DNA from 3 places in the Erwinia sp. E602 genome. Region 2 is predicted to be linked to each of the others. Evidence: predicted binding sites of a transcription regulator. Region 2 holds the regulator's gene; each other region holds the start of a gene.
What was found. Region 2 encodes PurR, which represses purine synthesis genes. Its sites were predicted from a motif close to CANGCAAACGTTTGCNTG; they were not measured.
Positions count from the first base shown of each region.

Region 1 (10,826 bases), 1.9 Mb from region 2:
GGGCGTCACCGCCGGGGCTTCAGCACCGGACGTGCTGGTGCAGCAGGTGATCCAGCGTCTGAACGAGCTGGGCGGCGTGGAAGCGATTGAGCTGATCGGCCGCGAAGAGAACATCGTATTCGAAGTACCGAAAGAGCTGCGCGTCGACGTGCGTCAGGTTGACTAAGAAATAAATATTGCCCGGCAGCGTTCGCTTGCCGGGCAATAAAGCGGTGATGCTTTTTTATCGGTTTCGACGAGTAAAACCGTCGACCTGTGCCTGAATTTCAAAGAGGCCCGCCACCTTCTTTTGATTTTTTCAGAAATCCATTTAGAATTTCGAAAGAACTGAAGTCTGCGCCTGCTGGCCACGACTGGCCATTGTCCAGAAATCCCTGAATAAGTTGATTCGCTGTATAACCTGCACCAGCCAGCGCTGCGCCACCCAGCGCACCAGGCAGTGCGCCTACACCACCTATTGCGGCTCCTGCCAGGCCTCCGGTAACGGCTCCGCCAGCGACTGCTCCGGCCAGAGCGGCACCGCTAAATGTGTCACCTGCGCCACTGACCAACCGATAGTTAACAAATGAAAGTGTTTTCATTACAGATTTTCCTTAATTAGTGTTTACCAGAGAATGATTTTTTTACCCTGAACGCTATTAAAATAGCGAAAGAAAAAACCAGCCCCTGCACGATAGTGCTTCCTGGCAGGAAGGTGTCCTTAAAAACTGACATAACCAGCCAGACCGTGAAAAAGTAAATTAAAAAACAGAGTATGAAGATTAAGATCTTTTCCTTCATCGTGACTCCAGCCTGATGTCCGAAAACTCCTTGTTAAAGGACAGCGTGTTTTTTTTCAATGAATGTTTTTTAAATAACCGCTTTTCCTGCTTTATTTCGTAAAGTATCCATGAGATTTTTTGTGTTTCGGGTTTAATGGGCGTGGTTTTGGGGCGGGTCGCTGTGGGCTCGGAGTCTGGCCTGTCCGGGCGTGGCTTTAGGGCCGGGTCGCTGCGGATTCAGGAGGCTGGCGTATTGGGGCGTGGCTTTGGAGCCGGGTCGCTATGGATTCGGGCACCTGGCTTATCGGGGTTTATCCGGAACGCGGACACGCCAGTAACATCCCTGGGCTCTGTCGGGCACGTCCCTGTGCCCGAAGGTCCGCTTATCCGGATAAACCCCGATTGCCTGTAATTTTCTGTGTTGCTGCCTTAAACCCTTCAAGTCTTCAAGTCTTCAAGACTTCAAAATCCTCATAACTCCGCCTGTGCATGGTTTTTACTAAAGCTACGCAATAGCTGGGAGGGGAGGCCGTTGGTGGACAGGTTAGCCGGGCGTACGGCGCATGGACGCGCCGTCCGAGCCCCCATGGATGGGGTCACGGCGACCCGGCGATCTGCCGCCAACGGCCGACCCAGCCTCCGGGTTCGGCAGCGACACGATCACAGAGCCCACCAGCGACGCAATCACGACGTAATCACTGAACCCACCAGCAACACGATCCCGGAAGAGGCAAGCCAACCGGGCACCGACTCGCTTACCCTCTGAATCCTTACAAAAATTCGTTTTACTGATAATGATTGCGCGCTGGCGTAAAATTCTAATCATCCGCTTTTAATTGTGGCACAGTAGTTAACGCGTGGTTAATCTGTGTGCGCTTTGCATGCATTGATATAAGACTGGGAATAATTATGAGTAACGCAGAAATCCGTATCGCCGTGGTGGGAGCCGCCGGGCGTATGGGACGTCAGCTGATTCAGGCCACTGTACAGGCCGAAGGCGCTCGTCTGGGGGCCGCCGTGGTGCGTGCCGGGTCATCGCTGGTGGGGGCTGATGCCGGTGAACTGGCGGGCAGCGGTGCGCTGGGGGTGAAAATCAGCGACAGCCTGAACGCGGTGGTAAATGACTTCGACGTGCTGATCGATTTTACCCGCCCGGAAGTCAGCCTGGAGTACCTGGCCTTTTGCCGCCAGCATGGCAAAGCGATGGTGATTGGTACCACCGGCTTTGATGAGGTGGGCAAGGCGGCGATTAAGGCCGCGTCGGCAGAGATTGGCATCGTGTTTGCCGCTAACTTTAGCGTCGGCGTTAACCTGGTACTGAAGCTGCTGGAAAAAGCCGCCAAAGTGATGGGCGACTACGCGGATATCGAAATTATTGAAGCCCACCACCGTCATAAAGTGGATGCGCCGTCCGGCACCGCGCTGGCGATGGGTGAGGCGATTGCCGATGCGATGGACTGGAACCTGAACGAGCACGCGGTTTACGCCCGTGAAGGCATTACCGGCGAGCGCAAGGCGCAGACTATCGGATTTGCCACCGTACGCGCCGGCGATATCGTCGGTGAGCATACCGCGATGTTTGCGGATATCGGTGAGCGGGTAGAGATTACCCACAAGGCTTCAAGCCGGATGACCTTCGCTAATGGTGCGGTTCGTGCGGCTGGTTGGTTGAGTGCGCATAAATCAGGTCTCTTTGATATGAGAAGCGTGCTTAATCTGGAAGATTTGTAAGTGTTGTGCACCATCGTGATGTGGTTATTACAATCATAAGGTTATGATTGAGTGGGCAATAATTTTTATTGCCCTTTTTATTTTGTAAAAAAAAGACCTTCGTTGTTTATTTTGTTTCAGCGGTCTGAAATTTGCTTTTTATTGATTTTACTGGTCGCCAAAGATAATAATTTTGACCATTTGGTCTGGTTTTTCACACTTTTCCCTCTGTTTTTATGCGTAAGCCGTCAGGCAAACGGTTTTATCACCAGGATATGTTCCCTTTTTATCGCCAATCTACTGATTTTCCGTTCAGTGAGTTAAAAAAATAAGAAAAAGTGGCTCTCAGGGTAGACATTAGGCGGGGCTATCATTAGAATGCGCGCAATTTGCCAAAAACTGAGCATTCAGGCAGTTTTGACGTTGATTTTAGGGGCAATCCTGAATTAATATGCAGATATTGTGACTGTTTATTCCCTGGAGGATGTTTTGATTAAGTCAGCGCTCTTGGTTCTGGAAGACGGAACCCAATTCCACGGTCGGGCCATCGGGGCAACCGGATCGGCAGTGGGAGAAGTTGTTTTCAACACTTCAATGACCGGTTATCAAGAAATCCTCACTGATCCTTCCTATTCCCGCCAGATCGTTACTCTTACTTATCCCCATATCGGCAATGTCGGCACTAACGCCGCTGATGCAGAATCCACTCAGGTACATGCCGCGGGCCTGGTTATTCGTGATTTACCACTGATTGCCAGCAACTACCGTAATGAAGAAGGGCTGTCTGAGTATCTGGTTCGCCACAACATTGTCGCTATTGCCGATATCGATACGCGTAAGCTGACCCGTCTGTTGCGCGAAAAAGGGGCACAGAACGGTTGCATCATTGCCGGTGACGCGCTGGACGCCGCGGTGGCGCTGGAAAAGGCTAAAGCCTTCCCGGGCCTGAAAGGCATGGACCTGGCAAAAGAAGTCACCACCCCGGATGCCTATCAATGGGCACAGGGCAGCTGGACGCTGGAAGATGAACTGCCGGCGGCGAAAACCGCTGCGGAGCTGCCGTTCCACGTGGTGGCCTATGACTACGGCGTGAAGCGCAACATCCTGCGCATGCTGGTGGATCGCGGCTGCCGCCTGACCGTGGTGCCGGCGCAGACCTCTGCAGAAGAGGTGCTGGCCCTGAATCCGGACGGCGTGTTCCTCTCTAACGGACCGGGCGACCCGGAGCCGTGTGACTACGCGATTAACGCCATCACCCGTCTGCTGGCAACCGACATCCCGGTGTTCGGCATCTGCCTAGGCCACCAGCTGCTGGCGCTGGCCAGCGGGGCTAAAACGGTGAAGATGAAGCTCGGCCACCACGGCGGCAACCACCCGGTGAAAGATCACGACAACAACACCGTGATGATCACCGCGCAGAACCACGGTTTTGCCGTTGATGACAGCAACCTGCCGGCTAACCTGCGCGTGACCCATACCTCACTGTTTGACCACACGGTACAGGGTATTCACCGCACCGATAAAGCGGCGTTCAGCTTCCAGGGGCACCCTGAAGCCAGCCCAGGCCCGCACGATGCTGCACCGCTGTTCGATCACTTTATCGAACTGATTAACGCTTACCGTTCTGCCGCGAAATAAATCAGGAGCGAAAAAATGCCAAAACGTACAGACATAAAAAGTATCCTGATCCTCGGTGCTGGCCCGATCGTTATCGGCCAGGCCTGTGAATTTGACTACTCCGGCGCCCAGGCGTGTAAAGCCCTGCGTGAAGAGGGTTACCGCGTTATCCTGGTGAACTCTAACCCGGCCACCATCATGACCGACCCGGAAATGGCCGATGCCACCTACATCGAGCCTATCAACTGGGAAGTGGTGCGTAAGATCATCGAAAAAGAGCGCCCGGACGCGGTTCTGCCGACCATGGGCGGCCAGACCGCGCTGAACTGTGCGCTGGAGCTGGAACGTCAGGGCGTGCTGGCCGAGTTCGGCGTCACCATGATCGGCGCCACCGCCGACGCGATTGATAAAGCCGAAGACCGTCGCCGCTTTGATGTGGCGATGAAGAAGATCGGTCTGGACACCGCGCGTTCCGGTATCGCACACACCATGGAAGAAGCGCTGGCGGTTGCCGCTGACGTCGGCTTCCCGTGCATCATCCGTCCGTCCTTCACCATGGGCGGCACCGGCGGCGGTATCGCTTACAACCGTGAAGAGTTCGAAGAGATCTGCGAACGCGGTCTGGATCTGTCGCCAACCAACGAGCTGCTGATTGACGAGTCGCTGATTGGCTGGAAAGAGTACGAGATGGAAGTGGTGCGTGATAAAAACGACAACTGCATCATCGTCTGCTCGATTGAAAACTTCGATGCCATGGGCATCCACACCGGTGACTCGATTACCGTAGCGCCAGCCCAGACGCTGACCGACAAAGAGTACCAGATCATGCGTAACGCCTCGCTGGCGGTACTGCGTGAAATCGGCGTGGAGACCGGCGGTTCTAACGTTCAGTTCTCGGTGAATCCGGAGAACGGCCGTCTGATCGTTATCGAGATGAACCCGCGCGTGTCGCGCTCGTCGGCGCTGGCCTCAAAAGCGACCGGCTTCCCGATTGCTAAAATCGCCGCCAAGCTGGCAGTAGGCTTCACCCTCGACGAACTGACCAACGATATCACCGGTGGCCTGACCCCGGCTTCGTTTGAACCCTCTATCGACTACGTGGTCACTAAAATCCCACGCTTCAACTTTGAAAAGTTCGCCGGTGCGAATGACCGTCTGACTACCCAGATGAAGTCGGTCGGTGAAGTGATGGCGATTGGCCGCACCCTGCAGGAATCGATGCAGAAAGCGCTGCGTGGCCTGGAAGTGGGCGCGACCGGTTTCGACCCGAAAGTCGACCTTAACGACCCGGAAGCGTTGACCACCATCCGTCGCGAGCTGAAAGATGCCGGCTCAGACCGTATCTGGTACATCGCGGACGCCTTCCGTGCCGGCCTGAGCGTGGAGGATATCTTCGCGCTGACCAACGTTGACCGCTGGTTCCTGGTGCAGATTGAAGAGCTGGTGCAGCTGGAGCAGCAGGTGGCGAAAGAGGGCGTTAACGGCCTGAACTACGACTTCCTGCGTAACCTGAAACGTAAAGGCTTTGCCGATGCCCGCCTGTCGGCGCTGGCCGGCGTGTCGGAAGCCGAAATCCGCAAGCTGCGCGAGCAGCATAACCTGCACCCGGTCTACAAACGCGTGGACACCTGTGCGGCGGAATTCGCCACCAATACCGCTTACATGTACTCCACCTATGAAGAAGAGTGCGAGTCTAACCCGAGCCAGGATCGTGACAAAATCATGGTGCTGGGCGGCGGTCCAAACCGTATCGGCCAGGGTATTGAGTTCGACTACTGCTGCGTTCACGCCGCGCTGGCGCTGCGTGAAGACGGTTTCGAAACCATCATGGTCAACTGTAACCCGGAAACCGTGTCAACCGACTACGACACCTCTGACCGTCTCTACTTCGAACCGGTGACCTTTGAAGACGTGCTGGAAATCGTGCGCATCGAGAAGCCGAAAGGCGTGATCGTGCAGTACGGTGGCCAGACCCCGCTGAAGCTGGCGCGCGCGCTGGAAGCAGCAGGCGTACCGGTGATCGGTACCAGCCCGGATTCGATTGACCGTGCCGAAGACCGCGAGCGTTTCCAGCAGGCGGTCGATCGCCTGGGACTGAAACAGCCGGCTAACGCCACGGTGACCGCCATCGATATGGCGGTAGAGAAAGCGGCGATCATCGGTTATCCGCTGGTGGTGCGCCCGTCCTACGTGCTGGGCGGCCGCGCGATGGAGATCGTCTACGACGAAATCGACCTGAAGCGCTACTTCAACACCGCGGTGTCCGTCTCGAACGACGCGCCGGTGCTGCTGGACCGCTTCCTTGATGACGCGGTGGAAGTGGATGTTGATGCCATCTGCGACGGCGACCAGGTGCTGATCGGCGGCATTATGGAGCACATTGAGCAGGCCGGCGTGCACTCCGGTGACTCCGCCTGTTCTCTGCCGGCCTACACGCTGAGCGAAGAGATCCAGAACGTCATGCGTCAGCAGGTCGAGAAACTGGCCTTCGAGCTGGGCGTACGCGGCCTGATGAACGTGCAGTTCGCGGTGAAGGATAACGAGGTGTACCTGATTGAGGTGAACCCGCGTGCCGCCCGTACCGTGCCGTTCGTCTCCAAGGCCACCGGCGTACCGCTGGCGAAAGTGGCTGCCCGCGTGATGGCAGGCAAAAAGCTGGCCGAGCAGGGCGTGACCGAAGAGATTATCCCGCCGTACTACTCGGTGAAGGAAGTGGTGCTGCCGTTTAACAAGTTCCAGGGCGTTGACCCGATCCTCGGCCCGGAAATGCGTTCAACCGGTGAAGTGATGGGCGTCGGCCGCAGCTTTGCGGAAGCCTTCTGCAAAGCGATGCTCGGCGCGCAGAGCAACATGAAGAAGAGCGGCCGCGCGCTGCTGTCGGTTCGCGAAGGCGATAAGAAGCGTATCGTTGAGCTGGCACAGCGTCTGCAGAGCTACGGCTTTGAGCTGGACGCCACCGCCGGCACCGCTGCGGTGCTGGAAGCCGCGGGTATCGTCGTACGCCGGGTAAACAAGGTGCACGAAGGCCGCCCGCACATTCAGGATCGCCTGAAGAACGGTGAATACGCCTACATCGTGAACACCACCGCAGGCCGCCAGGCGATTGAGGATTCCAAGCTGATCCGCCGCAGTGCCCTGCAGTACAAGGTGCACTACGACACCACGCTGAACGGTGCCTTCGCCACCACCACCTCGCTGAACTCCAGCGCGACTGACCGGGTGATTTCAGTGCAGGAAATGCACGCGCAGATCGCCGGTTAATCGCTGACAACAGCTGTAAAAAACCCCGCTTCCGAGCGGGGTTTTTTTATAGGGGGGATCTATCAGGAGAGCGCCACCTTGATGCCCAGCGCGATCAGCACGCCGCCCAGCAGTTTGTCGATGATGCGCTGGGCTTTGGTCAGCCCGGCACGCACCGGTGCGCTCTGGATCAGAAACACCAGCAGCGGCCACCACAGCGTGGAGAGGCCGAGGATGATGCCGGCATACCAGAGTTTCTCACCGACGCCGGAGTCGACGCTGAGCACCTGGGTGAATACCGACAGGAAAAACAGCGTCGCCTTCGGGTTGAGCAGGTTACACAGGTAGCCCTGCAGGAAGGCTTTACTCAGCGTCACCGGTTCCTGCGCCACGCTATTCAGATCCAGCCTGCTGCCGCCGTGCGCCCGCAGCGCCTGAATACCGATCCAGATCAGGTACGCTGCACCGGCATATTTCAGCAGCATAAACAGCCACGGCGTGGTGGTGATGACCACTGCCAGGCCGGCCACACAATAAGCCATATGGGTGGCGACCGCGCAGTTAACGCCCATCGCCGTCATCAGCGCGGCGCGGCGCGAATAGCGGGCGGCATTTTTCACCACCAGGAAAAAATCGGGGCCGGGGGAGAGCATGCCCAGCGTGGCGATGGTGGCAACGAACAGCGTAGTTTCAAACATGATCGGTTTCTGCAGGGAGTGTAAAGGGCGAAGTTTAGCACGAAGGGGGGAGTGTGGTGGCCGAAATGGTGAGAGGCAGAGCACGTAAAGGCCGCGCTGAACAACCTTTACGGAATATGCAGCGCTTACCTATCGACGAAAGTTTCGCCTTTCCGTATGATGGCGCGAATTTTACCCCCTGCTGAGTTTGATATGATGATTAGCCTGATTGCGGCCCTGGCGGCCGATCGCGTAATTGGTATGGAAAACGCCATGCCATGGCACCTGCCTGCTGACCTGGCGTGGTTTAAACGCCAGACGCTGAACAAGCCGGTGGTGATGGGGCGGCGTACCTGGGAGTCGATTGGACGCCCGCTGCCAGGACGGCTGAATATTGTAATTAGCAGTAAACCTGGCGATGCCGATGGTGTGACCTGGGTGAGCTCGATTGACGAAGCGCTGCAGGTAGCAGGCGACGTGGAAGAACTGATGGTGATCGGCGGCGGACGGATCTACGAGCAGCTGCTGCCGCGTGCCGATCGTCTCTATCTGACCCACATTGACGCGGAAGTGGAAGGGGATACCCATTTCCCGGACTATGAGCCGGATGAGTGGCAGTCAACCTTTAGCGAATTTCACGACGCCGACGACAAGAACTCCCACAGCTTCTGCTTTGAGATCCTCGATCGCCGCTAAGTCGTCACGCTGCTGACATCTTCGGCTTCTATCATGGCGCGACATCCACTACGGAGCGCGCCATGTCTGTTTCTGCTGCACTGAATCGCGATCGCCTGCGTGACCCGGCCCGCCGGGAACTCTCTCTTTCAGAAAGCCACCCGCCGGTGCTGTTCCAGCCGGGCGCGCTGTGGAGTATTCCCTTTGATACCCTGACACCGGCAGAGCGGGCGGCGAACGGCGCCGCAGACGATCACAGTGCCGGGGTGACTTCCCGGTTAGAGGGCTGAACAAAGACCTGCCTGTCTTCCCAGCGCAGCAGGGTCAGGGTGCCGCCCCAGCAACAACCGGTATCGAGGCCGATGACGTTATCCGGCGTGCCTTTCCCTTCCAGCGACGCCCAGTGACCGAAGATCACCGTGTAGTCAGCGGGCAACAGGCCGGGCACGTTAAACCAGGGCTTCAGCGGCGGTGGCGCATTTTCCGGCGACTCTTTGCTGATCATGTCCAGCTGCCCGGCGGGGAAGCAGAAGCGCATGCGGGTCAGTGCGTTGGTGCTGAAGCGCAGGCGCGCCAGACCGCTGAGCGCCGGTGACCAGTTGTTCGGCATATCGCCGTACATCGCATCCAGGAACAGCGGATAGGTGTCGCTGCTCAGTACTGCCTCGACTTCGCGGGCACACAGTTTTGCGGTGTCAATATCCCACTGCGGGGTGATACCGGCGTGCGCCATCACCAGTTTTTTCTCTTCATCCACCTGCAGCAGCGGCTGGCGGCGCAGCCAGTTGATCAGCTCGTCGGCATCGTCGGCCTCCAGCAGCGGCGTCAGGCGATCCTTCGGTTTATTGCGGCTGATGCCGGCGTACACCGCCAGCAGATGCAGATCGTGATTGCCCAGCACGATGCGCACGCTGTCGCCGAGCGAGCGCACATAACGCAGCACGTCCAGCGAGGCCGGCCCACGGGCCACCAGATCGCCGGTCAGCCACAGCTCGTCCTGCGCCGGATCGAAATCCACCTGCGCCAGCAGCATTTTCAGCTCGTCGTAGCAACCGTGAATATCGCCGATAAGATAAGTGCTCATGCTTTCTGTCCTGAAAAGGGGGTTACCGTGATCGCGTGGCCGGCAGCTCAGGATTGCTTAGCCACTGGTCCGGGTCAGGATAACCGCGGCGCGCCTGGCGCGCGCAAAAAAAAATGCGCTTTGCCCGTGAGGAGCAAAGCGCTGGATGAGGGGTGACTCAGTGAATGTGGCTGACAACCGCCAGCCGGAACACCGGAATGTCCACCAGCAGCGTCTCGCCGTCGGCGTCAACCATGCGGTAATGCCCCTGCATGGTGCCCATCGGGGTTTCGAGTATCGCACCGCTGGTGTACTGGAACTCATCGCCAGGGGCGATGTGCGGCTGTTCGCCGATCACCCCTTCACCCTGGACTTCGGTTTCACGGCCGTTGCCGTTGGTGATTAGCCAGTAGCGGCCGATCAGCTGCACCGGGATACGCCCCAGATTACGGATGGTGACGGTGTACGCAAACACATAACGGTCTTCTTCGGGCGCAGACTGCGACGCAATGTAGACGCTTTGTACATGGACACAAACACGGGGCGTATCGTTCATGCTCAGTTCTCCTGAGGAGGCTGCTGCTGAGGGTGCGCGGTCAGCCAGTTCGCCAGCTGGCAGTACTGCGCCACGGTAATGTTCTCAGCGCGCAGCGTCGGGTCAATGTTCATTTCGGCCAGAGCTTCGGCAGAGAACAGGTGGCCGAGGCTGTTACGCAGGGTTTTACGGCGTTTACCAAAGGCTTCGGTGGTGATGCGGCTCAACGCGCGGATATCCTGTACCGGGTGCGGGATCTCCGCGTAAGGCATCAGGCGCACCACCGCAGAATCGACCTTCGGTGCCGGGGTGAAGGACTCCGGCGGTACTTCCAGCACCGGGATCACCTGGCAGTAGTACTGTGCCATTACGGTCAGGCGGCCATAGGCTTTGCTGCCAGGGCCGGCGACCAGACGATTAACCACTTCTTTCTGCAGCATAAAGTGCATATCTTTGATCGCGCCGACGTAGCTGAACAGGTGGAACATCAGCGGGGTCGAAATATTGTACGGCAGGTTGCCGAACACGCGCAGCGGCTGGCCTTTTTC
Region 1 covers NZ_CP046582.1:4,045,715-4,056,540, reverse strand. The annotation lists gene ispH (4-hydroxy-3-methylbut-2-enyl diphosphate reductase) at 1-166, shown strand, start outside; gene GKQ23_RS20245 (hypothetical protein) at 267-581, opposite strand; gene dapB (4-hydroxy-tetrahydrodipicolinate reductase) at 1,671-2,492, shown strand; gene carA (glutamine-hydrolyzing carbamoyl-phosphate synthase small subunit) at 2,961-4,109, shown strand; gene carB (carbamoyl-phosphate synthase large subunit) at 4,125-7,349, shown strand; gene GKQ23_RS20225 (LysE family translocator) at 7,412-8,026, opposite strand; gene folA (type 3 dihydrofolate reductase) at 8,219-8,701, shown strand; gene GKQ23_RS20215 (hypothetical protein) at 8,764-8,970, shown strand; gene apaH (bis(5'-nucleosyl)-tetraphosphatase (symmetrical) ApaH) at 8,934-9,764, opposite strand; gene apaG (Co2+/Mg2+ efflux protein ApaG) at 9,922-10,299, opposite strand; gene rsmA (16S rRNA (adenine(1518)-N(6)/adenine(1519)-N(6))-dimethyltransferase RsmA) at 10,302-10,826, opposite strand, start outside.
Region 1: carA (glutamine-hydrolyzing carbamoyl-phosphate synthase small subunit) is a predicted target of PurR. The motif match lies at 2,721-2,738, and genes of this name have one in related genera.

Region 2 (10,826 bases):
GCAGCATTGAGCCTGGCGACGTGCCGACCCCGCTGATGGCGGAGTACTATGCGCAGCGCGCCAGTGCCGGGCTGATTATTACCGAAGCCACGCAGATTTCCGCTCAGGCCAAAGGCTATGCCGGCGCACCGGGCCTGCACAGCGCCGAGCAGATTGCCGCCTGGACCGCGGTTAACGACGCCATTCACCAGCGCGGCGGCCACAGCGCCGTTCAGCTGTGGCATACCGGGCGTATTTCTCACGCCAGCCTGCAGCCGGAAGGTGCCGCACCGGTCTCCGCCTCGGCGATCAATGCGGAAACCCGCACCTCGCTGCGCGACGCTGACGGCAATCCGATCCGTGAAGCTACCTCCACCCCGCGTTCGCTGGCCACGGAAGAGATTAGCGGTATCGTGGCCGATTTTGCTCAGGCGGTGGCCAACGCTCGTGAAGCCAACTTCGACCTGGTCGAACTGCACGGCGCGCACGGCTACCTGATTCATCAGTTCCTCTCGCCGGCTTCTAACCAGCGTGAAGATCGTTACGGCGGCAGCATTGAGAACCGCACCCGCTTTGCGCTGGAGGTGGTCGATGCCGCCATTGCAGCGTGGAGCGCCGATCGTATCGGCATTCGTATCTCTCCGCTCGGCCCGTTCAACGGCCTGGATAACGGTGAAGATCAGGAAGAAGCCGCCCTCTACTTCCTCGCGGAGCTGGCAAAGCGTCAACTGGTGTACCTGCATATCTCCGAGCCTGACTGGGCCGGTGGTAAGCCGTACAGCGAGGCGTTCCGTCGCGCGATCCGCAGCGTCTATCCCGGCGTAATTGTCGGTGCCGGCGGCTATACGGCGGAGAAAGCCGCGGCGCTGATTGACGAAGGGCTGATCGACGCGGTGGCCTTTGGCCGCAGCTATATCGCTAACCCGGATCTGGTAGAACGCCTGCAGGCTGACGCGCCGCTGAATGAACCACAGCCGGCAACGTTTTACGGCGGTGCTGCCGCCGGTTACACCGATTACCCGACGCTGGCGGGATAAAGCGCGGGTTTGTGATATAATAAATTGTTTTCATAGCGATAATTTCCCGCCCTGCGGGAAATTATCGTTTCAAACTCTGACGCCATCCCCCGATGGCGCTTATCAAAGAGGGTGCTATGCGTTTACTTCACACCATGCTGCGCGTCGGCGATCTGCAGCGTTCCGTTGATTTCTACACCAAAGTGCTGGGCATGCGTCTGCTGCGCACCAGCGAAAACGCCGAGTACAAATATACTCTGGCCTTCGTCGGTTACACCGAAGAGAGCGAAGGTGCGGTGATCGAGCTGACTTACAACTGGGGTGTGGACAGCTATGACCTCGGTAACGCCTACGGCCATATCGCGCTGGGCGTTGACGATGTTGCCGCCACCTGCGAGCGTATCCGCGGCGACGGCGGTAACGTTACCCGTGAAGCGGGCCCGGTCAAAGGCGGCAGCACCATTATCGCCTTCGTGGAAGATCCAGACGGTTACAAAATTGAACTGATCGAGAACAAACACGCCGGCCACGGCCTGGGCAACTGATTTTGCCCTGCGGATGCCTGCGGGCATCCGCGTCCCCCTGCTCTTCTGCTGCATCCCGCCGTTAAATTTGCCATAATGTGCGCTGTCTTTTTTGTGCCAATGAGATGCTGATGTCTGAACCAAATGAACTGAACACCCTGAGCAGCCGTTTTCGCGGTTTTTATCCGGTCGTTATTGATGTGGAAACGGCGGGTTTCGACGCCAAAACTAACGCCCTGCTTGAAATTGCCGCGATCACGCTGAAAATGAACGACGACGGCTGGCTGGAAAAAGACCAAACCCTGCATTTCCACGTTGAACCTTTCGTTGGCTCGGTGCTGGCCCCGGAGGCGCTGGCGTTCAACGGCATCGACCCGAAAAACCCGCTGCGCGGTGCCGTCAGCGAACACGACGCGCTGCACGCGATCTTCAAGCTGGTGCGTAAGGGGATCAAGGAGAGCGGCTGCAGCCGGGCAATCATGGTCGCGCACAATGCCACCTTCGATCTCAATTTTATGAACGCCGCCGCTGAACGCAGCGCGCTGAAGCGCAACCCCTTCCACCCGTTTGTCACCTTTGACACCGCAGCGCTGAGCGGGCTGGTGGTCGGGCAGACGGTGCTGGCAAAGGCCTGTAGCGCCGCGGGTATTGCGTTTGACAGTAGCCAGGCGCACTCGGCGCTGTATGACACCACCCAGACAGCCGATCTGTTCTGTGAGTTGGTCAATCGCTGGAAGCGTCTGGGGGGCTGGCCACTGGCCGCCGGACCGGCTGCTGGCGACGACGCACAATAGCGCTAGGCGGGCGTAATCCGCGCCCCGCATCCGGCTGGCGTTTCCGGCGCAGAGCCATAAAAAAACCGGAGCAGGCTCCGGTTTTTTAGTCTGTAGCGTCAGGCCGACGTTTATTCAGCGGCCGGGGCCGGGTACTTCTGTGCAGTCTCTTTGATCAGCTGCTGCAGTTCGCCGCGCTGGAACATCTCGATGATGATGTCGCAACCGCCGACCAGCTCACCGTCCACCCACAGCTGCGGGAAGGTAGGCCAGTTGGCGTACTTCGGCAGCTCAGCACGGATGTCCGGGTTCAGCAGAATGTCTACGTAGGCAAAACGCTCACCGCACGCCGACAGCGCCTGTACAGCCTGAGCAGAGAAGCCACAGCTTGGCAGTTTTGGCGACCCTTTCATGTAGAGCAAAATAGGGTTTTCTTCGATCTGGCGTTGGATTTTTTCAACAGTACTCATTATGACTTCCTCAGTACGCGACGACAAAAAAGGGATATTCGTGTTTCTGTATTGTAACGATTCTGCCCTGGCGATGAAAACGACATTTTCCGCATGGACAATGTGATCCAGAGCGCTATTTGCAAAATGATACATACAAAATAACATTTTCCTCTGGCTGATGCAGCGCCGATATTGATCTGAGTCAATTAAATCGCTGCGATAAGCATCTGAAAGTGTTTAATTTAACGCCGTTTAAATCTATTGCAGGATTGAAACAAAAAACACCTAACCCTCCGTTTAAAAGTTAGATTAGAATCATCGAGGCCTTCTGCTTTAATGCAGAAAATTCTTATCCAATTGCGCTGCGGGATGGTGCAGAGCACAAACTGTTAATGGGACCGATGCGTTTACTTATCACCCTTATCACGCTGGCCTTGGCACAGCTGTTCTTAAATGTGGCACACGCATCGCCACATGCCCCTGTTAACGCCAGCCAGCACAAGGCTGACCGCTCGGCTGCGCGCGATGATGAGCGGCGTAAACGCCGGCCGGTGAAGGCGGCAACCACCAAAAAGGTGAAAGAGCCGCTGGTTAAGAAAGTGAAAGAGAAAACCCCGCTGAAGAAAGCCACCACCGCCACGCTGCAGAAGCTTAAGCTGAAGAAGAAAACCGCCGCGCAGCCCGCCAGCCCGATCAAAACCGCGCGTACCAAAGCCACGGCAAAAAATGCCACGGCGAAGCTCGATAAAAAACGCTACGGGCGTCAGAAAGGTGAACGCAAAGCGCTGCTGGTGGAAGATGGCGATGCGCCGCTTAAGCTGAGCAAGGCGCACCGCGCCCGCTACCAGAAGGCCCGCGAAACGGCGATGAACAAGCTGATGGGTCAGCTGGGTAAACCCTACCAGTGGGGCGGCACCTCACCGAAAACCGGCTTCGACTGCAGTGGCCTGGTCTGGTACGCCTATAAAGACCTGGTGAAGTTCAAGATCCCGCGCACCGCCAATGAGATGTATCACCTGCGCGATGCGGCACAGATAAAACGCGACCAGCTGGAGAAAGGCGACCTGGTGTTCTTCCGCATTAACGGCCGCGGTACCGCCGATCACGTGGGCGTTTACCTCGGCGGCGGGAAATTTATTCAGTCACCGCGCACCGGCAAAGATATTCAGGTTAGCGCGCTGAGCGAAGACTACTGGCAGGAGCACTACATCGGTGCGCGCCGGATGATGACGCCTAAAACCATCCGCTAAGCGGGTCTGGCGGATTAAGGCAGAGAGGGAGAAGCCTGGCTTCTCCCTTTTTTTATGGCTCAGTGCATGACGGCGGTAAAGCTGAAAGCAATGATCATCGCCAGTGCGCCAACCGTGGTCAGCAGTGAAAATTTCAGATCGGTACTCATGGCTGCCCCTTAATAACCTTATTAAAATTAAGCCTGATAATTTTCCCACAGTTAACCGTAAAAATCTCGTCTTCTCGGCGCAGCCTTGCTAGAATCCGCCATTCCGTTGCGCAACATCAGCAAAACGGCATTTAGCCAGCAATGCATGTCACTTTTTCGGACGAAATCATCCCTTCCCGACCCTGTGAGACAGCGCCTGACACCTGACACCAGGTGCAGAAAATCGCGCGGCTAGCGCAAACGTTTAACCATTTTGTTATCAACAGGTTGCGATAACATCAGGAGTACTATTTGAATGGCAACAATTAAGGATGTGGCGAAGCTTGCCGGTGTCTCCACCACCACCGTCTCTCATGTGATCAACAAAACGCGTTTTGTTGCGGAAGAGACGCGTGAAGCGGTTTGGGCGGCAATCAAAGAGCTGCACTACTCCCCAAGTGCGGTTGCACGCAGCCTGAAGGTTAACCATACCAAAACCATCGGCCTGCTGGCGACCTCCAGCGAAGCGCCCTATTTTGCCGAAATAATTGAGGCGGTGGAAAACCGCTGTTTTGCCAAAGGCTACACGCTGATCCTCGGTAACGCCCATAACGACCTGCAGAAGCAGCAGGCGTATCTGTCGATGATGGCGCAGAAACGCGTCGACGGCCTGCTGGTGATGTGTTCCGAATACCCGGAAACGCTGATCGGCATGCTGGAAGATAATCGTAATATTCCGATGGTGGTGATGGACTGGAGCGAGTCGCACGGCGACTTCACCGACACCATTCTCGATAACGCCTTTGAAGGCGGCTATCTGGCCGGGCGCTACCTGATCGAACGCGGCCACCGCGATATCGGTGCCATTCCGGGGCAGCTGGAGCGCAATACCGGCGGCGGCCGTCACGCCGGCTTTCTTAAAGCGCTGGCGGAAGCCAACATTACCCTGCGCCCGGAGTGGCTGGTACAGGGTGACTTTGAGCCGGAGTCAGGTTATCGCGCCATGCAGCAAATTCTGATGCAGAAACAGCGCCCAACCGCGATCTTCTGCGGCGGCGACATCATGGCGATGGGGGCGATCTGCGCCGCCGACGAGATGGGGCTGCGCGTGCCGCAGGATATTTCGGTGATCGGTTACGATAACGTGCGCAACGCGCGCTACTTCTCACCGGCGCTGACCACCGTGCATCAGCCCAAAGAGCGCCTCGGCGAAACCGCCTTCGATATGCTGCTGGATCGTATTACCAGCAAGCGCGAAGAGCCGCAGACCATCGAGGTACACCCGACGCTGATCGAACGCCGCTCGGTGGCCGATGGTCCGTTCCGCGACTACCGCCGCTAGCCGTTCCGGGCGGCCTGCCTCAGCGGCCAGGCTGCTCGCTCAGCCACTCCGCGTTTAGCGTCTCCGTATCCCCCAGGTAGTCCAGCAACCACGCCAGCGCCGGTGAGGCGTTCTGCTCCGTCCAGCTCAGATAGCAGGGGCTGGCGTGATAGGGGGCCAGCAGCGTCAGCTCCTGCAGCAGCCCCTGTTGCAGCAGCGGCTGCGCCAGGTGCCCGGGCACCATCCCCACGCACAGCCCGGCCCGCAGACAGTCAAAGGCACTTTCCCAGTCCGGCACCACCATGCGGCGCTGATTGTCCAGCGCCCAGGTGGTACGCTTCGGCAGCGCGCGTGAGGTATCCTCCAGCACCAGCGACGGCCACTCGCGCACCGCCGCTTCGTCCGGCGGCGTGGCGGTCTGCAACAGCGGATGGCCCGGCTGCACCACGCAGCGCCAGTTCAGACTGCCCATATCGCGGAAGGAGAAGCGCCCGACCACCGGGATCGCCTGGGTAGCGCCGATCGCCAGATCGACGCGGCCGTCGGCCAGCGCATCCCACACGCCGTTGAACACCTCCTGCGACAGGTGCAGCTCGATATCCGGAAAGTAGCGATAGAAATCCACCACCAGCTGGCGGGTGCGTGCCGGCCGCACGATGCGATCCACAGCGATACTGATCTGACCGCGCCAGCCGTTGGCCACCTGCTGACAGCGGCGGCGGGTGGCAAGCATTTTTTTGATAACAGCTCGCCCCTCTTCGCTGAACACCCGCCCGGCCTCGGTCAGCACCACGTCACGGTGACGCCGCTCAAACAGGCTGACCGCCAGCCACTGCTCCAGCTGACGCACCGTATAGCTGATGGCGGAAGGCACGCGATGCAGTTCGGCCGCCGCTGCGGAAAAACTGCCGGTTCTTGCTACCGCATCAATCACTTCCAGAGAGTGTTCCGACCACATAGCCTTCCCTTCAATTTTTTTCACATCAGGTGGCGAATAATACCATTTCACAAGCCGTTAGCCGTCCCTTTACACTGCCAGCCGAAAAAAAACTCATCAAAGAGCACCTTCACATGCAATCTTTCGGATTTATGATCTACCTGGCGCTGCTGAGCATGCTGGGTTTCCTCGCCACCGATATGTACCTGCCGGCCTTCGGCGTGATGCAGCAGGATCTGCAGAGCAGCGCCAGCGGCATCAGCGCCAGCCTGAGCATCTTCCTCGCCGGCTTTGCCTGCGCGCAGCTGATCTGGGGGCCACTCTCGGACCGCATCGGGCGTAAGCCGGTGCTGCTGATGGGGCTGAGCCTGTTCGCCGTCGGCTGCCTGGCGATGCTGTGGGTGCACTCCGCCACCGCCCTGCTGGTCTGCCGCTTTGTGCAGGCGGTCGGCGTCTGCGCCGCCGCGGTCAGCTGGCAGGCGCTGGTGGTGGACCGCTATCAGGGCGCAAAAGCCAACCGGGTGTTCGCCACCATTATGCCGCTGGTAGCGCTGTCGCCGGCGCTGGCTCCGCTGCTTGGCGCCTGGCTGCTGTCGGCGCTCTCCTGGCGGGCGATTTTTATCGCCCTGCTGGTGATTACCCTGCTGCTGATCCTGATGACGCTGCTGCTGAAGTCACCGCGCGCGCGCCCCGCCGCCACCACTGAGGCGGCCGGCCCGGCCACCGGTTTTCTGACCTTAATGAAGTCGCCGGTCTACAGCGGTAACGTGGCGATCTACGCCGCCTGTTCGGCCAGCTTTTTCGCCTGGCTGACCGGCTCGCCGTTTATTCTCGGTGCCCTCGGCCTGTCGCCGGCGGATATTGGCCTCAGCTACGTGCCGCAGACCATCGCCTTCCTGGTGGGCGGTTTTGGCTGCCGCGCACTGCTTAATCACCTGAGCGGCCGCCAGCTGCTGCCGTGGCTGCTGCTGTTTTACAGCATCAGCATATTTGCGCTGTGGCTGGTGGCCCGCGAAGCGCAGCCCTCGCTGGTGGCGCTGATGGTGCCGTTCTGCGGCATGGCGATGGCCAACGGCGCGATCTATCCGATCGTGGTTTCTAACGCGCTGCTGCCGTTCCCGCAGGCCACCGGTAAGGCCGCCGCGCTGCAGAACATGCTGCAGCTGGGCCTGTGCTTTGCCGCCAGCCTCGCCGTCTCTGCCGGCATTGACGCCGCGTTACATACCACGGCGCAGGTGATGTTGCTGACCATTTTACTGGCGGTTCTCGGCTATCTGCTACAGTTCAAAGCCGCGAAACAGGCCCGGCTGCTGGCGCAGCAGGAGCAGCAGTAAACGCGGAATGCGATTGATTCGCAGGCTAAAGATAAGCCATTGAATATTTTCACGGGTGAGCATATACTCGCCAAAAAACGATAAAACAGCCTTTTATTAACCGCTTAGCAAGCCGGTCTTTTAGCCGTTAAAAGACCGGCATTACAACCTGACAAGGTCGTCATGGTGTTTCCGACGCAGCACGCGTTACGGCCTCGCAGCATTGCATCAATCCTCTTTAAACGTCGGATTTCAAGCCACGGCAATCTGCCGTGACTTCTCTCACAAACTTGCAGAAATTGACTATCCTTTTTCTGAGGTTTCAGTCACAGGGTGATGGAGAAGCTATGAGTTCATCGTGTATTGAAGAAACGATTCTTGAAGATAATCCGTGGTATCGCATCGTTCATGAGATGTTAAGCCAGGCGGACGTGGCCATTAACGGTTCGCGGCCTTGGGATATTCAGGTCAGCCACCCCGGGTTTTTTAAGCGCGTGCTGCAGGAAGGCTCACTGGGGCTGGGCGAGAGCTATATGGACGGCTGGTGGCAGTGTGAACGTATCGACCAGTTTATCCAGCGTATTCTGCAGGCGCATATTGACCAGCAGATCCCTCACCGTTTTAAAGACACCCTGCGGGTGCTGGTGGCCCGCCTCACCAACCTGCAGTCGCGCAAACGCGCGTGGATCGTCGGCAAGGAGCATTACGATCTCGGCAACGATCTGTTCTCACTGATGCTTGACCCTTATATGCAGTACTCATGCGGCTACTGGAAAGAGGCCACCACGCTGGAACAGGCGCAGGAAGCCAAGCTCAGAATGATCTGTGAGAAGCTGCAGCTGGCTCCCGGCATGTCGCTGCTGGATATTGGCTGCGGCTGGGGCGGGCTGGCCGAGTTTGCGGCGCGCCACTACGGGGTCAGCGTTTACGGCGTGACCATCTCCGCCGAGCAGCAAAAGATGGCGCAGCAGCGCTGTGACGGGCTGGATGTGACCATTCTGCTGCAGGACTATCGCGACCTTGACCGGCAGTTTGACCGCATCGTTTCGGTGGGCATGTTTGAACACGTTGGGCCCAAAAATTACGCCACCTACTTTAAGGTGGTGGATCGTAATTTAAAGCCCGACGGCATTTTCCTGCTGCACACCATCGGCGCGAATAAAACCAACAGCGACGTCGATCCCTGGATCAACAAGTATATCTTCCCCAACGGCTGCCTGCCCTCGGTGCGCCATATTGCCGACGTCAGCGAGCCGCATTTCATTGTTGAAGACTGGCACAATATCGGGGCGGACTACGATCTGACGCTGATGGCATGGTATCAGCGCTTCCTCACCGCCTGGCCACAGCTGGCCGGCAACTATGATGAACGCTTTAAACGCATGTTCACCTACTACCTCAACGTCTGCGCCGGGGCGTTTCGCGCACGGGATATTCAGCTGTGGCAGGTCGTGTTTACCCGCGGTGCCGAAGGCGGCCTGCGGGTTGCGCGCTAGCGGAAATCAGGCGACCTGCGGGTCGCCTGTTTGATATTAGTCCTGCTCTGGCTGACGCAGCAGAGCTTCAGCTGCCGCTGCCGCCAGCACGGCTTCACGCTGGGCCAGCACCCGCTCAACGGTTTCAACGATCGCCTGGGTATGCGGGTCAATTTCAATATTTACGCGGTGCCCGAGACGTTTGGCACCCAACGTGGTGCGCGCCAGCGTTTCGGGGATCAGGTGCACGCAGAACTTAGTGCGGGTCACTTCACCTACCGTCAGGCTGATGCCGTCGATACCAATAAAGCCTTTGTGCAGAATATACTTCATCTGGCTGGCGTCCTGCGGTTTGAACCAGATCTCGCGATTGTTCTCCGAGGTGATGATTTTGCTGATCTCCGCGGTGGTCATAATATGACCGGACATCAGATGCCCACCGATCTCATCGCTGAACTTCGCCGCCCGCTCCACGTTAACCGTGTCGCCCGCCTCCAGATCGCCGAGGTTGGTGATGCGCAGGGTCTCTTTAATCAGATCGAAGCTGACCCGGTCGCCGTCCACTTCCGTCACCGTCAGGCAGCAGCCGTTGTGCGAAACCGATGCGCCCAGTTCGATGCCGGGTAACAACGCCTCAGGCATTTTGATTACGTGAGTACGGAAATTTGGCTTCTCTTCAATTGCCAGCACCTCTGCGGTGCCCTGCACAATACCGGTAAACATAGCGCTTGCCTCTGTCAGTGTGTTTTCGCTGGCCCTAGTTTGCCCTGTCTGACCGGTAAAGCCAAATCCTCCTGCGGAATAAGCGTGACTTAACGGGCTAATTTTATTACAGAAGACTGGCTATTTTGCCATCGAACATTAAACTAGACCACCTGCTCTACTATTACTGTGGAAATGGAGTCGTCTGTTTCCTCCAGCCGTTTTTCCCTACGTGCAGTTATTCAAGACTTACTCTAACGATAAAGGTGTTTTCGTGCAGAAGTACTTTACAGAGGCGCGTCAGTTACTGACTCTGGCGATCCCGGTGATCCTTGCGCAGGTTGCGCAAACGTCAATGGGCTTTGTTGATACCGTGATGGCCGGCGCCGTAAGCGCCACGGATATGGCCGCCGTCGCCGTGGGAACCTCGATCTGGTTACCCGCCATTCTGTTTGGTCACGGCCTGGTGCTGGCGCTGACACCGGTGGTGGCGCAGATGAACGGTGCAGGCCGCCGCGACCGTATTGCACACCAGGTGCGTCAGGCCTACTGGCTGGCCGGGCTGGTTGCGCTACTGATTATGGTGGTTCTTTATCACTCAGGCTACGCGATCGGCGCGATGCACAACGTCGATCCGCTGCTGGCCGAGAAGGCGATTGGCTACCTGCACGCGCTGCTGTGGGGCGCGCCGGGTTATCTGTTTTTCCAGGTTGCGCGTAATCAGTGCGAGGGACTGGCGAAAACCAAGCCGGGCATGGTAATGGGCTTCCTCGGGCTGCTGGTCAATATTCCGGTGAACTACGTGTTTATTTACGGCCACTTTGGTATGCCGGCGCTGGGCGGCGTGGGCTGCGGCGTGGCAACCGCGTCGGTCTACTGGGTGATGTTTATCGTGATGAAGCTGTGGGTCAGCCGGGCCGGTTCAATGCGTGATATCCGCTTGCCGACCCGCTTCA
Region 2 covers NZ_CP046582.1:2,176,084-2,186,909, reverse strand. The annotation lists gene GKQ23_RS11360 (alkene reductase) at 1-1,016, shown strand, start outside; gene gloA (lactoylglutathione lyase) at 1,133-1,540, shown strand; gene rnt (ribonuclease T) at 1,645-2,313, shown strand; gene GKQ23_RS11345 (Grx4 family monothiol glutaredoxin) at 2,424-2,765, opposite strand; gene GKQ23_RS11340 (C40 family peptidase) at 3,146-3,994, shown strand; gene GKQ23_RS11335 (YnhF family membrane protein) at 4,054-4,143, opposite strand; gene purR (HTH-type transcriptional repressor PurR) at 4,439-5,464, shown strand; gene punR (DNA-binding transcriptional activator PunR) at 5,484-6,401, opposite strand; gene punC (purine nucleoside transporter PunC) at 6,515-7,714, shown strand; gene cfa (cyclopropane fatty acyl phospholipid synthase) at 8,041-9,189, shown strand; gene GKQ23_RS11310 (riboflavin synthase subunit alpha) at 9,226-9,891, opposite strand; gene GKQ23_RS11305 (MATE family efflux transporter) at 10,145-10,826, shown strand, end outside.

Region 3 (10,826 bases), 2.2 Mb from region 2:
AGGCTTTGGCGCAGCGTTCGTTAAAGCCACCCATTGAGCCGGAGGTATCCACGCAGACGATGAACGGGCCGCGCGGCTGTTGATCGTGGTGCTGATGGGTCACCGGGCGCAGGGTTACTTTGTCATGCCAGCTCTCCCCCTGCAGGCGATAGGTCAGCAGCCTTTTCTCTACCAGCCGGCGGTAGAACTCCATCTCCAGCTCGCTGATGCCGAGGGTGGCCAGCTCCGGCGGCAGCAGGCGCAGAATATCGTCGCTCTGATGCAGTCCGTTCACCTCTTCCGGCACGCTTTCCGGCTCGCGCACCAGCTGGTGGAACGGCTCCGGCGGGGCCTCTTCCGCCAGTACCGCTTTCGCCTCGCGGCTGCGGCCCAGCTGTTCGGCCAGCTTCAGCAGCTCCGGCTGCCCGGCAAGGAAATCACCGTACTGGACGATCAGCTGATAATCACCGCGCTGCAGCGTGCCGCGGGTCATATCCCACAGTCGCCCGGCGGCGGCGTCATCATCGCCCAGCACCGGGGCCAGCTGGCCGCTCATCGCCAGCCGCTGCTGCAGCTCGGCCAGCAGTTTTTCCCGCTCCTGCTCCAGCAGCTGCTGGTTCAGCGTCAGGGTCTGCAGCGTCAGGCTCAGCCGCCAGCGCTGCAGAAACAGCGTCTGCTGGGCAACGCTGACCTGCTGGATATCGCTGTGTTCGGTCAGCTGGCGGGCCTGTTCGGCGAAGGGTGAGTGCTGCTGGGTCAGCCAGTCGAGCAGCGCGGGCAGCTGCGCGCTGAAGGAGGCCTGACTCAGGGTCTGGCAGTCGCGAAAGCGGGTAAATTCGATTTCCAGATCGTCCGGCACCGCGGTGCTTTTCATCTGCTGCAGCACTTCGGCCTTCCACTGCGGCAGGTCGCGGGTGAGGGCCGATTTCAGTTTGGGGAATTTTTTAAAGAAGCTGGACAGCTGCGGGGAGGCCAGCAGCGAGATCGCCAGCTCCTCAATCAGCTCGGTCTCGCTGACCGCGAGGAACATGCTCAGCGTGTCCAGCGAAATCACTGGCGTGCCTGCTTCAGTTGTTCAGCCACCTGCTGCAGGCTCTCTTCGATACGTGCCAGCCAGTCGTCGCTGATAAACAGGCAGCGGTGGTGCTGGCTGAACAGCGTGCGCTGGGCGTGCAGCTGCGTATCCAGCGCGTCCAGCGCCTGCACGATCTCTTCCGGCAGCCCCTGCTGCGGCTTACCGGGCAGCATCAGGCGGGTGGACTGCAGGCTGACGTCGCGCAGGGTCAGGCAGTCGTTGCCGTCCACGTGCAGGTCGAGCGGCTGGGCAAAGCCGATACCGTTGAGTTTGCCGCGCACCTCGCCGCCCTTCTGCAGCCAGTGCTGCAGCGCTTCGCGGGTCAGGGTGAGATGGCTGACCTGCATATCGTGCAGCACCAGCGGTTTTTGCAGCATCAGCGTCAGCGACTCTGCGGCCAGCGTTGCCGGCAGTTCATAGTGCGGCTTGCGGCTGAACATGCCGCCGTGTTTCTCCAGCCGGATCGCCTGCTCCACGCTCTGCTGCTGTTGCAGCGCCAGGCGGCGGGCGTTGACCTGCTGCAGTTTAATCAGCAGCGGCTGCTGCTGCCAGGCCTGCTGGGTCAGCAGGTTGTCGATCTCCCGGTCGAGCAGCTTCATTGAGGCTACGTCGTGCCACAGGCAGTCCTTCAGCAGGATCAGGTCAATCGGCGCAATGGTACTGCGCCCGCTGTAGAAGGCGCTGGCCTGCAGCAGATGGATGGCTTTTTTCCAGCGGCGGTCGGAGATATAGGGCGCTTCCGGCTGGTTTTCCAGCAGCTGGCGCAGCTGAAAAATCAGCTCAAAGACATCATCCGGCAGGCTGACCTTAGTGATACCCTGCTGCCACGCCAGATACTCTTCATCGCTGATGCACAGCGAATCGGTAACCGGATTCTGGTTTTCATCCTGCTGGTGGGTAAGCAGGCTGCGGAAGTTCTGTTTTTCATGCACGTTATCCAGCCACAGGCGGATCAGCATGCGGTCATACAGCGCTTCCAGACCGCTGTCGGCTTCCGGCAGTTCGTTAGAGGCGGTGACCAGCAGGCGCATGGGGATTTTTTCTTCGCTGTCGCCGTTGCGGAAGCGGCGTTCGTTGATGGCGGTGAGCAGGGTATTCAGAATCGCCGGGCCGGCTTTCCAGATCTCATCAAGGAACACAATTTCCGCGTCGGGCAGGTAGCCCTTAGTCAGGCGTTGATAGCGGCCTTCATCCTTCAGCGCCTGAATCGACAGCGGGCCAAACACCTCTTCCGGGGTGGAGAAGCGGGTCATCAGGTATTCAAAGGCGCGGGCGTTGCGGAACGCATACTTCAGGCGGCGGGCGATCAGGCTTTTGGCGATGCCCGGTGGCCCAAGCAAAAAGACGCTTTCCCCGCACAGCGCCGCCAGCAGGCACAGGCGAATGGCGTGATGGCGTTCGTAGAGACCTTTCTCCAGCGCATTGCTGAGGCGGGCAATACGTTCCGCCAGTAAATGAGGCTGAGCCATAATAAAACATTCATCCTTTTTGTACGGTCTGGCCAGCCCGGTGGCTGGCGAGCGCAAACACTACTGGCTATGATGCTTGAAAGTGCGGATTGCAGTCAGCTCTTTTATTATCAAAGGGTGACACGAGCCAGCTAAGCGTGCGATTTTACGCGGCGACCGTGCAATTCAGGATCGGCTTTTTTTCTCAATCGTGCATACTGTGCGCCGTTTGAGGATCTGACGCTGTACGCAATCCCGCGTAACTCAGCAAAAAAAAGACAAAACTATGAGCTCTGACAAGAAGCAGTCCCTTGGCGCCGTGACGCTGGCCGCCATCGGCGTGGTGTACGGTGATATTGGCACCAGCCCGTTGTATACCCTGCGCGAGTGCCTCTCCGGGCAGTTCGGTTTTGGCGTTGAGCGCGACGCGGTGTTTGGCTTTCTGTCGCTGATTTTCTGGCTGCTGGTGCTGACGGTATCACTGAAATATATCAGCTATGTAATGCGCGCCGATAACGCCGGTGAGGGGGGGATTCTGACGCTGATGTCGCTGGCCGGCCGCAACACCGGCGGGCGGGCCACCGCCATTCTGGTGATTATGGGGCTGATCGGCGGCAGCTTCTTCTATGGCGAAGTGGTGATTACCCCGGCGGTGTCGGTGCTGTCGGCGATAGAGGGGCTGGAGATCGCCGCCCCGTCGCTGGACAGCTATATTGTGCCGCTGGCGATCGCCGTGCTGACCCTGCTGTTTGTTATTCAGAAACACGGCACCGGCCTGGTCGGCAAACTGTTCGCGCCGGTGATGCTGCTGTGGTTTATCGTGCTGGCGCTGCTTGGCGCACGTAGCATTATAAACAACCCGGAAGTGCTGCAGGCGATGAATCCTTACTGGGCGCTGCACTTCTTCTTTGAGTACAAATCGGTCTCCTTCTTTGCGCTGGGCGCGGTGGTGCTGGCAATCACCGGGGTGGAGGCGCTGTATGCCGATATGGGTCACTTCGGTAAATTCCCGATCCGCCTGGCGTGGTTTATTGTCGTGCTGCCGTCGCTGGTGCTCAACTATTTTGGCCAGGGGGCGCTGCTGCTGAAACACCCGGAGGCGATTAAAAACCCGTTCTTCCTGCTGGCCCCGGACTGGGCGCTGATACCGATGCTGATCCTCGCCACGCTGGCCACGGTGATCGCCTCGCAGGCGGTGATTTCCGGCGTGTTCTCGCTGACCCGCCAGGCGGTGCGGCTGGGCTATCTGCCGCCGATGCGCATCATCTACACCTCCGAACAGGAGTCCGGGCAGATCTATATTCCGGTGATCAACTGGCTGCTGTTCGTCTCGGTGGTGATTGTGATTGTCGGCTTCAAACACTCCAGTAACCTGGCGGCGGCCTACGGTATCGCGGTAACCGGCACCATGGTGCTGACGGCGATTCTGGCCAGCACGGTGGCGATTAAAAACTGGCACTGGAACCGCTGGCTGGTGGTGATGCTGCTGGTGGGGATGCTGTGCATCGACGTGTCGCTGTTCTCGGCCAACCTGGTGAAACTGCTCTCCGGCGGCTGGCTGCCGCTGACGCTGGCGCTGATGATGTTTGTGGTGATGACCACCTGGAAGAGCGAGCGTTTCCGCCTGCTGCGCCGGATGCACGAGCACGGCAATTCGCTGGAGGCGATGATCGCCTCGCTGGAAAAATCCCCGCCGGTGCGCGTGCCGGGTACCGCGGTCTATATGTCGCGGGCGATTAACATCATCCCGTTTGCCATGCTGCATAACCTCAAGCACAACAAGGTGCTGCACGAACGGGTGGTGCTGCTGACCCTGCGCACCGAGGACGTGCCCTACGTGCATAACGTCAGGCGGGTGACCATCGAGCAGCTGTCACCGACCTTCTGGCGGGTGGTGGCCAGCTACGGCTGGCGTGAAACGCCTAACGTCGAGGAAATTTTCCACCGCTGCGGGCTGGAAGGGCTGAACTGCCGGATGATGGAGACCTCGTTCTTTATGTCCCACGAATCGCTGATTATCGGCAAACGCCCGTGGTACCTGCGCCTGCGCGGCAAACTGTTTATGGCGCTGCAGCGTAACGCCCTGCGCGCGCCGGATCAGTTTGAGATCCCGCCTAACCGGGTGATTGAGCTGGGGACGCAGGTGGAAATCTGACGCTGCTGTTCTGCCAGGTGCGCCTGGCAGAACAGGGGCTAAACCAGTACCGCTCGTAAAGCCGGAAGCCAGGATAACATCGTCGCGCTGACTCATCAGAGCCGCCGCGGCGATGTTGTTCGTTACCACGCCAGCGTCACCCTTAACCCGCCCTCATCACCATTGCTAAGCTGCACCCGTATGCCGTGCAGCCGGGCAATCCGCTGCACGATCGACAGCCCCAGCCCGCTGCCCGACAGCGCCTGGCCAGGAGGCCGGTAAAAGCGTTCCCCCAGCCGGGGCAGCAGCGCCGGATCCACCCCTGGCCCGTTGTCGGCCACCACTAGCCGGCCCGGCTGCAGCCGCAGCACGACCTCTCCCCCCGGTGGTGTGTAGCGAATGGCGTTATGCAGCAGGTTGCGCAGCAGCAACGCCAGCAGCAGCGGGTTGCCGCGGAAGTGCAGCGTGTCGGGCGCCTCCAGCCGCAGCTCCACCTTGCCCGCCTGGGCCAGCGCATCCTGCTCAACGATCGCCTGGCGCAGCAGGTCGGTGAGGTCCAGCATGGCGACCTCCGGCGGCTGGCCGTCGTCCAGCCGTGACAGCACCAGCAGCTGATCCACCAGTCGGGTGGCGCGATCGATGCCGTGGTCGAGGTTCACCAGCGCGTGCTGGCGCATGGCCGTATCGTCGTGGGCCAGCTGCGCGACTTCGGTCTGTACCTTCAGCGCCGCCAGCGGGCTGCGCAGCTCGTGGGCGGCATCGGAGGTAAAGCGCCTTTCGCGCAGCAGCGTCTGGCTGATGCGGGCAAACAGCTGATTAAGCGCCTGCAGCAGCGGACGCACCTCGGCCGGTACGCCGTTATCCGCCAGCGGTGCGGCATCGTCCGCCGCCCGCTGCCGCAGCTGATGGGTCAGACGCTTAAGCGGCGACAGCTGGTGGCTGACCAGCCACAGCATCAGCAGCAGCATCACCGGCAGCGCCAGCAGCCAGGGCAGCAGGCTGGCCTGCACCAGATCGCGGGTCATATCCTCGCGATACTCCCACTCCTGGCCGACCACCACCCGTGACTGCCCGTCTGCGCTGGTTAGCCACAGCAGCCGCCAGCGGTCGTCATCGCCGCGCAGCTGGCCGTCACTGAAGCCGTCCTGACCCGGGTGCCAGAGAAAATTGCGACCGTTATCGCCGTCGTTAAGCAGCATGCGGCCGTCGCGGCTGAACACCGCAAACGCCAGCGCGTCGTCATCCTGCTCGCCGCGGTGGTGGCGCAGCATTTTTTTGCTTTTCGGCAGCGGCCCGGCATCCGCTACCGGCTGCTGCTGCAGGGTGGTCAGCCGCTTGGCAAACAGCATCTGCTGGGTGTCGAACAGCTGATTGATATTGTGCCGCGTCTGCCACCAGGTGCCGACCGCCGCCGCGCCCCAGCACAGCAGGCTCAGCAGCAGAAAGCCCAGCATCAGACGCAGGCGTAAGCTGTGCGGCATCACGGCGCCTCCCCCAGCGCGTAGCCGACGCCGTGGACGGTGCGGATAAAGCTGCTGCCGAGCTTTTTACGCAGGTGGTGAATATGCACCTCCACCGCGTTGCTGGAGACGTCATCCTCCCAGCCGTACAGCTTCTCCTCCAGCTGCGCGCGGGTCAGGATCCGTCCGGCGTTGAGCAGGAACAGTTCCAGCAGCGCCAGCTCGCGCGCCTTTAACGGTAAGGATTCGCCGTGCAGGGTGGCGGTGTGCGCGGCGGGGTTGAGCACCAGCCCGCCGTGCTGCAGGGTGGGTTGCAGCTGGCCGTGGCGGCGTCGGATCAGCGCCTGCAGGCGAGCCGCCACTTCGCTCAGGGCAAAGGGTTTGCACAGGTAGTCGTCGGCACCCTGCTGTAAGCCGCTGACCCGCTGCTCCAGCGCGTCGCGGGCGGTAAGGATCAGCACCGGCTCGTCCTGGCCCTGCTGCCGCCAGTGGCGCAGGATCGCCAGCCCGTCGATCTCCGGCAGGCTCAGGTCCAGCACCACCGCGTCATAGGGGGCGGCGCTCAGCGCCTGCATTCCCTGCGTGCCGCCGGTGAACCAGTCCACGCTGAAGCCCAGTTTTCCCAGCCCGGCCTGCAGGCCGTCGCCGATCAGGCGATCATCTTCCACCAGCAAAATTCTCATCGTTTCTCCCTCTCAGTTAACGGAGTTATACGAAGCATCCGTCGTGCTGTACAGGGCGCGAGGCGGAAATTGCCGTGATTTACGCAGCCTGAAGAAAAATCGCCACCGCCGCCTGCGCCTTAAGATCCTGTTAAGAACCCTTTGCTGTAATGACCGCTCAACAGCACGTATCCGGCAGCGATGGCTGCCCTGTTCAGGAAGAAAGGAGCACATAATGACGATGAAAAAATCAGCCGCGCTGCTGGCGATTACCGCCCTGATGGCTACCCCGGTACTGGCCGTACAGCAGGGTGGGTTTGTTGACCCGAACGCCGCCTCACCGCATACGCAGCAGGGCGGTTTTAGCGGACCTGATGGCAGCCTGGTCACCGTGAAGCAGGCGCTGGATATGAAGGATGATGCCTGGGTGACGCTGCGCGGCACTATCGAAAAGCGGGTGGGCGATGAGGACTATCAGTTCCGTGATGCTACCGGCACCCTGCAGGTGGAGATCGACCATAAACGCTGGGACGGGCAGACCATCGGCCCGCAGGATAAGGTTGAACTGCAGGGTAAACTGGATAAAGACTTCAACTCCGTCGAGCTGGACGTAAAGCAGGTACGTAAAATTCCCTGACGGAGATAGCTCCGCGTCATAAAAATGTCACCGTAATGGCAGTGGAACCGCTGCCATTTTACCCCTAAAGCAAATTGCCCGCCCGCGTCAGCGAAACGTTTCGATAGCGATCACATTTTCGCATTTTCCCGATTGTTTTCCCCTGCCTGTTTCTTACACTGCAGTTCAGCGAAACGTTTCGCTCTGGAGTGGAAAATGAAAAAAGGCACCTTACTGAATTCTGATATCTCAACCGTGGTCGCGCGCCTCGGCCATACCGACACCATCGTGATTGGCGATGCCGGCCTGCCGGTGCCGCACGGCCCGCAACGTATCGATCTGGCCTTAACTCACGGTATTCCCAGCTTCTTACAGGTGGCGCAGGCGGTAACGGATGAGATGCAGGTCGAGAGTGCTACGATTGCGGAAGAGATTAAACAGCATAATCCGCAGCTCCACGCCCAGCTGCTCACGCTGCTTGAAACATTGCAACAACACCAGGGAAACCTTATTACCCTTCATTACGTCAGTCACGTTCAGTTCAAACAACAAACTCAAAGCAGCCAGGCGGTCATTCGCAGCGGGGAGTGCTCTCCGTATGCCAATGTGATCCTCAGCGCTGGCGTGACCTTCTGAGGCCGTTATGCAACCTTTACTGCAACTGAAAGGCATCGAAAAATCGTTTCCGGGGGTGAAAGCCCTCTCCGGTGCCGCGCTCAACGTCTACCCCGGCCGCGTGATGGCGCTGGTGGGCGAGAACGGCGCGGGTAAATCGACCATGATGAAGGTGATGACCGGCATCTATCAGCGTGACGCCGGCAGCTTTGTCTGGCTGGGCAAAGAGACCACCTTCAACGGGCCGAAAGCGTCCCAGGAAGCGGGGATCGGCATCATCCATCAGGAGCTGAACCTGATCCCGCAGCTGAGCATTGCCGAAAATATCTTCCTCGGCCGCGAGTTCGTGAATCGTTTCGGACGCATCCAGTGGAGCAAAATGCACAGCGAGGCCGACGCGCTGCTGAAACGCCTCAACCTGCGCTTCAGCAGCCACCGGCTGGTGGGCGATCTGTCGATCGGCGATCAGCAGATGGTGGAGATCGCCAAGGTGCTGAGCTTCGAGTCAAAAGTGATCGTCATGGACGAACCGACGGACGCCCTGACCGACACCGAAACCGCCTCGCTGTTCCGGGTGATCAACGAGCTGAAGGCGCAGGGGTGCGGCATCGTCTATATCTCGCACCGGATGAAAGAGATTTTTGAGATCTGCGACGACGTTACCATTTTCCGCGACGGGCAGTTTATCGCCGAGCGTGAGGTGGTCTCGCTCAGCGAAGAGTCGCTGATTGAGATGATGGTCGGCCGCAAGCTGGAAGATCAGTATCCGCGTCTGGATAAAGCGCCGGGCGGGGTGCGTCTGAAGGTTGATAATCTGTGCGGCCCGGGGGTGGATGACGTCAGCTTTACCCTGCGTAAGGGCGAGATCCTCGGCGTAGCCGGGCTGATGGGCGCCGGGCGTACCGAACTGATGAAAGTGCTGTACGGCGCGTTAAAGCGTTCCGCCGGCACGGTGACTCTCGACGGACAGGCCGTCACCGCGCGTTCGCCGGAAGAGGGGCTGCTGAACGGCATCGTTTATATCTCTGAAGACCGCAAGCGTGACGGGCTGGTGCTCGGCATGTCGGTAAAAGAGAATATGTCGCTGACCGCGCTGAAGTACTTCAGCCACGGCGGCGGTCGCCTGAAGCATGCGGAAGAGCAGCTGGCAGTGGGCGACTTTATTAAGCTGTTTAACGTCAAAACGCCGTCGATGAACCAGCCGATTGGCCTGCTCTCCGGCGGCAATCAGCAGAAAGTGGCGATTGCCCGCGGCCTGATGACCCGGCCAAAGGTGCTGATCCTTGATGAACCGACGCGCGGCGTCGACGTCGGGGCGAAGAAAGAGATCTATCAGCTGATTAACCAGTTTAAAGAGGAGGGGCTGAGCATCATCCTGGTCTCTTCCGAAATGCCGGAAGTGCTGGGCATGAGCGACCGCGTGCTGGTAATGCACGAAGGCCGCCTCAGCGGTGACTTCCCGATTGAACAGGCCTCGCAGGAAATTCTGATGGCGGCGGCAGTAGGTAAACATTACAGCGCGGAGCTGGCATAACTATGAGTACGCAAACTATCCCTTCACGCCGGCTGATCAGTAAGGCCTGGCTGCTGGAACAGAAGTCGCTGATTGCGCTGGTGGTGTTGATCGCCATCGTCTCCAGCCTCAGCCCAAACTTCTTCACCGTGGCAAACCTGTTTAACATTCTGCAGCAGACCTCGGTTAACGCCATTATGGCGGTGGGCATGACGCTGGTGATCCTCACCTCCGGCATCGATCTGTCGGTGGGATCGCTGCTGGCGCTGACCGGCGCGGTGGCGGCGTCGATCGTCGGCCTGGAAGTTAATGCGCTGGTAGCGGTGGCGGCAGCGCTGGCGCTGGGCGCGTTGATTGGCGGCATTACCGGCACCATCGTGGCCCGCGGTAAAGTGCAGGCGTTTATCGCCACGCTGGTGATGATGCTGCTGCTGCGCGGTGTGACCATGGTTTATACCAACGGCAGCCCGATCAATACCGGTTTCAACGACAACGCGGATCTGTTCGGCTGGTTCGGCATCGGCCGCCCGCTGGGCATCCCGACCCCGGTGTGGCTGATGGCGATCGTGTTTCTCGCCGCCTGGTACATGCTGCACCACACTCGTCTGGGCCGCTATATCTATGCGCTGGGCGGCAACGAATCGGCTACCCGCCTCTCCGGCATCAGCGTTAACCGGGTAAAAATCATCGTTTACGCGCTGTGCGGCATGCTGGCGGCGCTGGCGGGCACCATCGAGGTGGCGCGTCTCTCCTCGGCACAGCCAACGGCCGGTACCGGTTACGAGCTGGATGCGATTGCGGCTGTGGTGCTGGGCGGTACCAGCCTGGCCGGCGGGAAAGGCCGCATTATGGGCACGCTGATCGGCGCGTTAATCCTCGGTTTCCTTAATAACGGGCTCAACCTGCTCGGCGTTTCTTCTTACTACCAAATGATCGTCAAAGCGGTGGTTATCTTGCTGGCGGTGCTGGTAGACAACAAAAGCAGTAAATAACTCTTTTACCTTACACAGGATACGTACATGAAGATGAACAAACTGACTGCACTGGCCGTACTGCTTGGCGCCACCCTCAGCGCCAGCGCCATGGCTAAAGACACCATCGCTCTGGTGGTCTCTACCCTGAACAACCCGTTCTTCGTGTCTCTTAAGGATGGCGCGCAGAAGGAAGCGGACAAGCTGGGTTACAACCTGGTCGTGCTGGATTCACAGAACAACCCGGCAAAAGAGCTGGCGAACGTGCAGGATCTGACCGTGCGCGGCACCAAAGTGCTGTTGATCAACCCTACCGACTCTGATGCGGTGGGTAACGCCGTGAAGATGGCCAA
Region 3 covers NZ_CP046582.1:4,771,123-4,781,948, reverse strand. The annotation lists gene viaA (ATPase RavA stimulator ViaA) at 1-1,033, opposite strand, end outside; gene ravA (ATPase RavA) at 1,030-2,523, opposite strand; gene kup (low affinity potassium transporter Kup) at 2,789-4,657, shown strand; gene qseC (quorum sensing histidine kinase QseC) at 4,780-6,117, opposite strand; gene qseB (quorum sensing response regulator transcription factor QseB) at 6,117-6,779, opposite strand; gene GKQ23_RS23480 (YgiW/YdeI family stress tolerance OB fold protein) at 7,000-7,395, shown strand; gene rbsD (D-ribose pyranase) at 7,591-8,010, shown strand; gene rbsA (ribose ABC transporter ATP-binding protein RbsA) at 8,018-9,523, shown strand; gene rbsC (ribose ABC transporter permease) at 9,526-10,494, shown strand; gene rbsB (ribose ABC transporter substrate-binding protein RbsB) at 10,522-10,826, shown strand, end outside.
Region 3: rbsD (D-ribose pyranase) is a predicted target of PurR. The motif match lies at 7,562-7,579, and genes of this name have one in related genera.